DNA from 2 places in the Priestia sp. VA7 genome. Region 1 is predicted to be linked to the other one. Evidence: riboswitches for the same ligand, from Rfam matches in the RefSeq annotation. Region 1 holds a riboswitch; the other holds the start of a gene.
What was found. A riboswitch is a leader RNA that binds a small molecule or an ion and turns the genes downstream of it on or off. The one in region 1 is predicted to bind FMN.
Positions count from the first base shown of each region.

Region 2: linked by a shared signal. The riboswitch ahead of AC0C45_RS02795 (ECF transporter S component) and the one ahead of ribE (riboflavin synthase) in region 1 are both predicted to bind FMN.

Region 1 covers NZ_JBVQPN010000002.1:682,003-685,687, reverse strand. Annotated here, with positions in the region: gene ribH (6,7-dimethyl-8-ribityllumazine synthase) at 1-17, opposite strand, end outside; gene AC0C45_RS09975 (bifunctional 3,4-dihydroxy-2-butanone-4-phosphate synthase/GTP cyclohydrolase II) at 109-1,302, opposite strand; gene ribE (riboflavin synthase) at 1,319-1,978, opposite strand; FMN riboswitch at 2,257-2,407, opposite strand; gene AC0C45_RS09965 (YkvI family membrane protein) at 2,518-3,552, opposite strand.
Region 2 covers NZ_JBVQPN010000001.1:522,504-526,188, forward strand. Annotated here, with positions in the region: gene serA (phosphoglycerate dehydrogenase) at 1-599, opposite strand, end outside; FMN riboswitch at 898-1,040, shown strand; gene AC0C45_RS02795 (ECF transporter S component) at 1,195-1,770, shown strand; gene AC0C45_RS02800 (ferredoxin) at 1,849-2,097, opposite strand; gene AC0C45_RS02805 (YpbB family protein) at 2,355-3,404, shown strand; gene AC0C45_RS02810 (RecQ family ATP-dependent DNA helicase) at 3,428-3,685, shown strand, end outside.

The DNA of each region.
Region 1 (3,685 bases):
TCATATAAATGATTCATCTTTTGTTCCTCCTGCTAGTATTAATATATAGTTATTTACATTTCTTTTCATGAATTAGCTTCATTTGTTATAACGAAAAAAAGTGTAAAATTATAAATGTAATAAATGACCTAATTTTTTAGCTTTTGTATCTAAGTATTTTTTATTGGCATCCACTGCCGGCATTTGAAGAGGCACTCGCTCGATTACTTCAAGGTCGTAGCCTTTTAGCCCAGTAATTTTACGAGGGTTATTCGTTAAAAGCTTCATTTGTTTGACTCCAAGGTCTTTTAAGATTTGAGCACCGATTCCATACTCTCGTAAATCTGCAGCAAACCCGAGTTTTTCATTCGCTTCTACGGTATCGTATCCTTCCTCCTGCAGCTTATATGCTCTTAGCTTATTTAGTAAGCCAATACCTCTGCCCTCTTGACGCATATACAACAGAATGCCGCGTCCTTCTTCTTCAATTTGCGTAAGAGCTGCGTGAAGCTGAGGACCGCAGTCGCAGCGTTCAGAACCAAACACATCTCCAGTCAAACACTCAGAGTGAACGCGAACGAGAACGGGGCTATTATGATCAATATCACCTTTGATAAGAGCCACATGTTCTTTATTATCAAGTTTATTTGTATATCCTACAGCTTTAAACTCACCAAATGCCGTAGGTAAGCTCACTTCTACTTCACGGCTAATAAGCTGATCATGTTTGCGGCGGTAGGCAATCAAATCTTTTATTGTAATCATTTTTAAATCAAATTGCTCTGCAATTTTTGTTAAATCCGGTACACGTGCCATTGTTCCATCTTCATTCATAATTTCACAAATAACACCCGCAGGCTTTCCTCCTGCTAATACTGCTAAATCAACAGCAGCCTCTGTATGACCTGCACGCTGCAGAACGCCCCCGTCTTTTGCAATCAATGGGAAAATATGTCCTGGGCGTTGAAAATCACTTGCTACCGTCGCTTCATTTACAAGAGCCATAACGGTAGCAGAGCGTTCATATGCACTGATACCTGTTGTACTTGAAATATGATCAATACTTACTGTAAATGCTGTGCCATGTGCATCCGTATTGTTCGCTACCATCGGGTGAAGATTCAATTTATGCGCAATTTCTTCATTAACAGGTGTACAAATTAATCCTCTTCCATGAGTAGCCATAAAGTTAATAACCTCAGGCGTCGTTTTTTCGGCTAATGCAATAAAATCTCCTTCGTTTTCTCGATCTTCATCATCGCATACAATAACCACTTTCCCCTTTTTTAACTCTTCAATGGCTTCTTCTACTTTATGAAACATCTCTTTCACCTCACTGTTAATTTGTAAAACCATGCTGCTGCAATAAATCCTTCATGTTACCTGAACGATTCGAGGCGCCAGGAGTTGACTTATTTGTCATCATCTGATGCATATATTTAGCTAACATATCGCATTCAATATTCACCTTGTCTCCTCGCTGTTTGTCTCCAACGACTGTGTGAAGCACCGTGTGAGGAATAAGAGAAATAGTAAATGATTGGTTGCTGACATCAAAAATAGTAAGACTTGTTCCGTCTACGGAAACAGATCCTTTTAACATCATAAATTCACGAAGTTCAGGATCGACTTGAATTTCATAATAAAAGGCATTTCCTTTACGTGTTTTGCTTACAATGGTTCCAATTCCATCAACGTGTCCGCTAACGAAATGCCCTCCAAACCGGCCATTTGCAGCCATCGCCCGCTCTAAGTTAACACGTGATCCAACGGTTAGAAGCTGAAGGGTACTTGCTTTAATCGTCTCCGGCATGACATCGACCGTAAATTCATTTTGAGAGTAAGCCGTTACGGTTAAACAAACGCCGTTAACTGAAATACTGTCCCCTAAGTTCACATCTTCTAACACGGTCTTCGCATCAATCGCAAGAACAATTGCTTCTGTGGCCTTTTGAATACGTTTTATTTTTCCAATTTCTTCAATGATACCTGTGAACATTTTCTTCACCTGCTTTGGCGCTATTGCAATTTCTTATACCGTTTTGAAATAGCAGCTGCTTTTTTTTCATATTTATCTTTCCCCCAACCACTGAAAATAAAAGAACCCCTTGAACAAATGTCCAAGGGGTCGGCTGAGCTGAATCAGTTTTATCTATGCAAAATTCCGCTAATTGTATACGAAATAAACAGTTATATTTTGTGTACAAAAACAAGGGTAGCTTTAAAAAAGGCAAGCGTGCCCCTTATTAATTCAACACAAAAAAACAACTGTGCTTCCTGATCCTTCTCCCATCCAGACTTTTACTGTCGGCTCTAGACTTTAACTAGATCCACCGCTAACATACATCGTATGAAAACGGGTCACGGGCTTAAAAGCATACGCTTTATCACCGCCGGTTGGGACTTACACCCGACCCCGAAGGATAATAATATATTCGACTGCTATAGTCTTATTTGTTTTACATTATAGCAAAGTAAAAACGACTTGTCACATCATTTAACTTCGTTTTTTCACATCTATTCTTTAAAATCCAGCTTTTAGCTTATTTTTTCTTTTTTAATACATAGCATCCATACAAAAGCTAGTCCAATATAGCCAAATATGGGATACAAAAATTCAAGAAGCTGGGCATATCCGAATTGCCCAATAATAAAGCAAGCCAAGATAATAAATGCAAAAGCTTGTTTGTCATTGAGGGGAAGAAATGACTGAAGCTGCTTAGCGATGCCAAATACATTTCCAATCAATGTAGTAAAAATCTCGCCCAACACAACTACCGTAAATAAAACATTCACCCACGCTGAGATATTTTTAACAACCGCACTCATCGGAATATCAAGTTGAAATGAATAAGGCAAATTGGAAAGGGCAAGATGAGTAGAAACAAGCATAAACGTAAGTACACATCCTCCTATTACGGCCCCTTTTTTAATCACGCTCCTATCTTTCACCGAGCTTCCTAATGGAACCAAAACGGCCTGAGCCAAAGCTAGATTCAGGGAAATATATAAAAAGGGACTAACCGCCCACTTCCACTGCGTGACGAGCGTTAAATCCGGCTTCGTTTGAATCAGTGAGAAATAGCTGATATTCGGCATAAAGATGATAAAAGCAAATGAAAGCATCATCGGCACAACAAGAGAATTAACCATTAAAATACCGTTAATTCCTTTTGCGATAAATATATAAGTTAAAACAATTGTAAAAATCATCCCAACAGGAGGCCACAGCCCGAACTGTTCTTTTCCTATTGCCCCCGTACTCGCTAGCATGACTGAAGTTACTCCAAATAAAATGACAATCATTACACCGTTTACCGCTTTTCCAAGCACATCACCAAATAAATATGTATTAAGCTGCTGATAAGAAGAAGCCCCAATTGCGTGCGAAAGCAGCATCATTTTTGAACCTAGCCAAATAAAAAACAAGCCGCTGACCAAAATTCCGACCATTCCAAGTTCCCCGTACTGTGTAAAAAATTGAACGATTTCCTTGCCTGTTGCAAAACCGGCTCCTACAACGGTGCCTACATACGTAGCAGCAACCTGCAGCGTGAGTTTCCACCTTTTCATGCCCATCACCCTTCTACCCTTCATAGTTCACTATATGTAGAAACGATAAAAAAAAGACGAGCCTTTTTACGTGGAAATCTACGCATATCCCAGCGCTTGTGCCTTTTCGTTTATTTTTTTCATTTTCTTTTTG
Region 2 (3,685 bases), on a different contig from region 1:
GTGTGCACGGTAATAACATCCGCTGCTGCTAGTAATTCATCCAGGGATAATAGTTCTACGCCTAGCTTTTCAGCTCGGGAAGAGGTTAAAAAAGGATCGTAAACGTGAACGCTCATATTGAAGGCTTTTGCGCGTTTGGCAAGCTCTGAGCCAATTCGTCCAAATCCGATAATGCCCAGGTGTTTGCGATTAAGCTCTGTTCCAACAAATGCTGAGCGGTTCCATTCGCGCGCTTTGACTGAAGCATTTCCTTGGGGGATATGCCGAAACAAGCTAGCCATCATAGCAAATGTATGTTCCGCCGTTGAAATGGTATTTCCGTTCGGCGCGTTAATAACGACAACCCCTCGTTTGGTTGAGGCTTCAATATCAATATTATCGACACCTACTCCAGCGCGAGCAACAATTTTTAAATTCGGCATTTTTGCCAGCAAATCCTCTGTAACCGTCGTAGCACTCCGTACTAAAAGCGCATCGTACGTATGCAAATCATTCTCAACTTCTTCAACTTTTTTTCGCGTAAGATTCACATGAGGAGCTTCAAGTAGTGGAGCAAGACCTTCATTGCTAATTGAATCAGCTACTAATACATTATACATGACGTGAACATCTCCCTTGGATTTTACTATCATCAAATATTTGATAATTTACCATGTTAAAAAAATTCTGTCAATTATATTTTTCAAACTTTACGATTAGTTATCAAATACACAATTATAAACGTAAAATTGAAACTATAAATATGTCATAATGCTGTTGGTTATGCACTTATTTCCTTATTTTACATATAAAACAGTAATGAAGTTTATAAAAGACATCAATTTAATAGGAATTAAAAAACTTCTTTATTTACTTTTAATTCGAGATAACATATAATAAATTCATAATTAAATATTGGTCTATCTTCGGGGCAGGGTGAAATTCCCGACCGGCGGTAAAAAACAAATTGTTTTGAGCCCGCGAGCTTATATGTAATACATACGAGCAGATTTGGTGAAATTCCAAAGCCGACAGTACAGTCTGGATGGGAGAAGGTGGAGGTTCAGCGTTCAAAACCTAATGTGATGAACGTTTATTAAATATGCCTGCCATGTCTCCTCTCAACGAATCATTTGTTGGGAGGTTTTTGCGTGGGGATATAAAGTTGAACCTTTCTTCTTTGAAGAGTGGATCACAAAGAAGGAGAGAGGCAAGATGCAACAAAGTAAGAAAACTCAAAAGCTGGTCATACTAGGAATGTTAAGTAGTATTGCTTATATTTTAATGATGATTAATTTTCCAATTCCTGGATTACCTCCGTTTTTAACAATTGATTTTAGCGAAATTCCTGCACTCGTAGCAGCACTTGTATTTGGACCGATGGCTGCTGTTATAGTAGAAGGAATAAAAAATTTATTGAATTATTTAATTCAAGGAAGTGCTACAGGGGTTCCAGTTGGTCAAGTGGCGAACTTTGTGGCTGGTTTACTGTTCGTTCTTCCTGTATCATACATGTTCAACCGATTTAAAACGGCTAAAGGTGTAACGATAGGTTTGGTTACGGGTACGGTGGTAATGACGGTACTCATGGCTGTCTTAAATTATTATGTCTTCTTACCAGCGTATACAATCTTCTTGCAATCGCCAGAAATGTCTAGTGAACAAGCACGTCAATATATCGTTGCAGGTATTTTGCCGTTTAACTTAATAAAAGGAGCAGCAACAGGGGTTATCTTTGTCTTATTGTTTTCAAAAATGAAGCAATGGATCACGCGTCGCATTGCTGTTTAATTCAATCGCTCTCCCGGGGAGAGCGATTTTTATATATAAAAAAACCTGCAGCATGTACACTACAGGTTTGCTCCATACTTATTCGAATTTATTAGCATCGCCTTCGAATTTTTCATCCGCTACGCGAATTGAATCCGTAGGGCAGCCTTCCATTGCATCCATCATATCATCTTCTAGATCTTCTGGAATTTCTACTACACCTTGGTTATCATCTAATGTTACGAATGCAATACCTTCATCATCATAATCATAAATGTCTGGTGCTGCTGCTCCGCAAGCGCCGCATGCGATGCAAGTATCTTTATCAACAATTGTATATTTTGGCATAACAAGACCTCCTGTAAAGTGTTCGAAAATTTCTCATTATATAATCTCTTGGCGAATCAAGAGTGAAATTTCTCCTTATTCATTGTAAAATGATTTATAAAACTTTTCAATAGAAAAGTCACTGAGAATGCTTATCAAATCAAGGTTTCTTCACTTACCCAAACGTTTTGATACATAAAGGAAAGAGCTAAAAAGCCTTTATCTCACATGCTATTGGTCACTTTTGGTACAATGAATGAGAAAGGAAGTTGACACCTTTGAATTATATTCAAGTTAGCATTTTATTTTGTATAAAACAGTTAAAAGGTGAGCGAACCGCCTATGGTATTTATCATTTATTAACAGGTAAAAAGTCAGCTCAAACGATTCAAGACGGAAAAATTTTTGGAATTTCGTTTCTTTTTCAGTCATTTGTTTACTTAGATAAACGGTCTTTTGAAGCCTGCGTTGCATATCTAAAAGAACAGCAGTATATTGAAGAAACTGAAAATCAAAAGTATGTGATGACAGATAAGGGACAAGCACGCCTTGAAGATGAACTGACGGCTCGACCCTTTCATCCAGCTTTAGACGGATGGAAATTCGCAAGCAGTACTCAATTATTTTTAGCAAGAATCACTTTGTTCATTCAGACCTTATCAAACCTACAGTATTTTCAAAAAGGGTTTTTACCCATTTCCAAAAATGCCGAGGTCATTCAATGGGTAAAAACGTATATTATGTCTCAAAAGCAAACGCGTCAAGAGTTAGCCGCCGAGCTATTCGAAGAGCTCCGAATGTGTTTGAAAGGTTGCACGGAACGGGACGCGTCTCTTTTTGTTTTGCAGCTGACTGGATACCAAAGAGTAGGCTTTACAAAAAATCAGTTAGCATATCAATATGAACTCGATGAGCATTATGTTCATATTCAACTTTTAGGGGTTATTCACCATATCATTGAAAAAGTAAGTAAAAATAATGAAAGCTTTCATGTACTGTCTTCTTTTTTACGTGATCTATATTTAGAATTGCCTTTGACAAGCTCGACGTTAAAAACGTATAGCTGGCTTCAAAAAGGCAAGACGCTTGAAGAAATTGCTTATATAAGGCGTTTGAAAGAAAGTACAATTGAAGATCATATTGCAGAATTAGCTCTGTTTGTTCCATCTTTTTCAATCGATGCATACGTATCGCCTAAGCAGCAGGAAAAAATTATCTCAGCTTTTGAAGGTTTGCGTACAAATAAATTAAAGGTGATAAAAGAAGAAGTAAAAGACGACGTTACCTATTTTCAGATTCGTCTCGTATTAGCAAAACATTTTACCTGATACTAAAAAAAGTGGTGTTTGATGTGAAGATAGAACAACTTCTACAGAAACAATTTGGCTATAGCCAATTTCGAATAGGACAAAAAGAGATTATTCAAGATATTTTAACCGGTCATAATGTGTTAGCGGTTCTGCCTACAGGAACAGGAAAATCATTGTGCTATCAGCTCCCAGCTTATTTGTTGAACCGACCGGTGCTGATTGTATCTCCTTTAATTTCACTGATGGAAGATCAAGTTCAACAACTAAAGGCAAGCGGAGAAAAGCGAGTTATTGCCTTA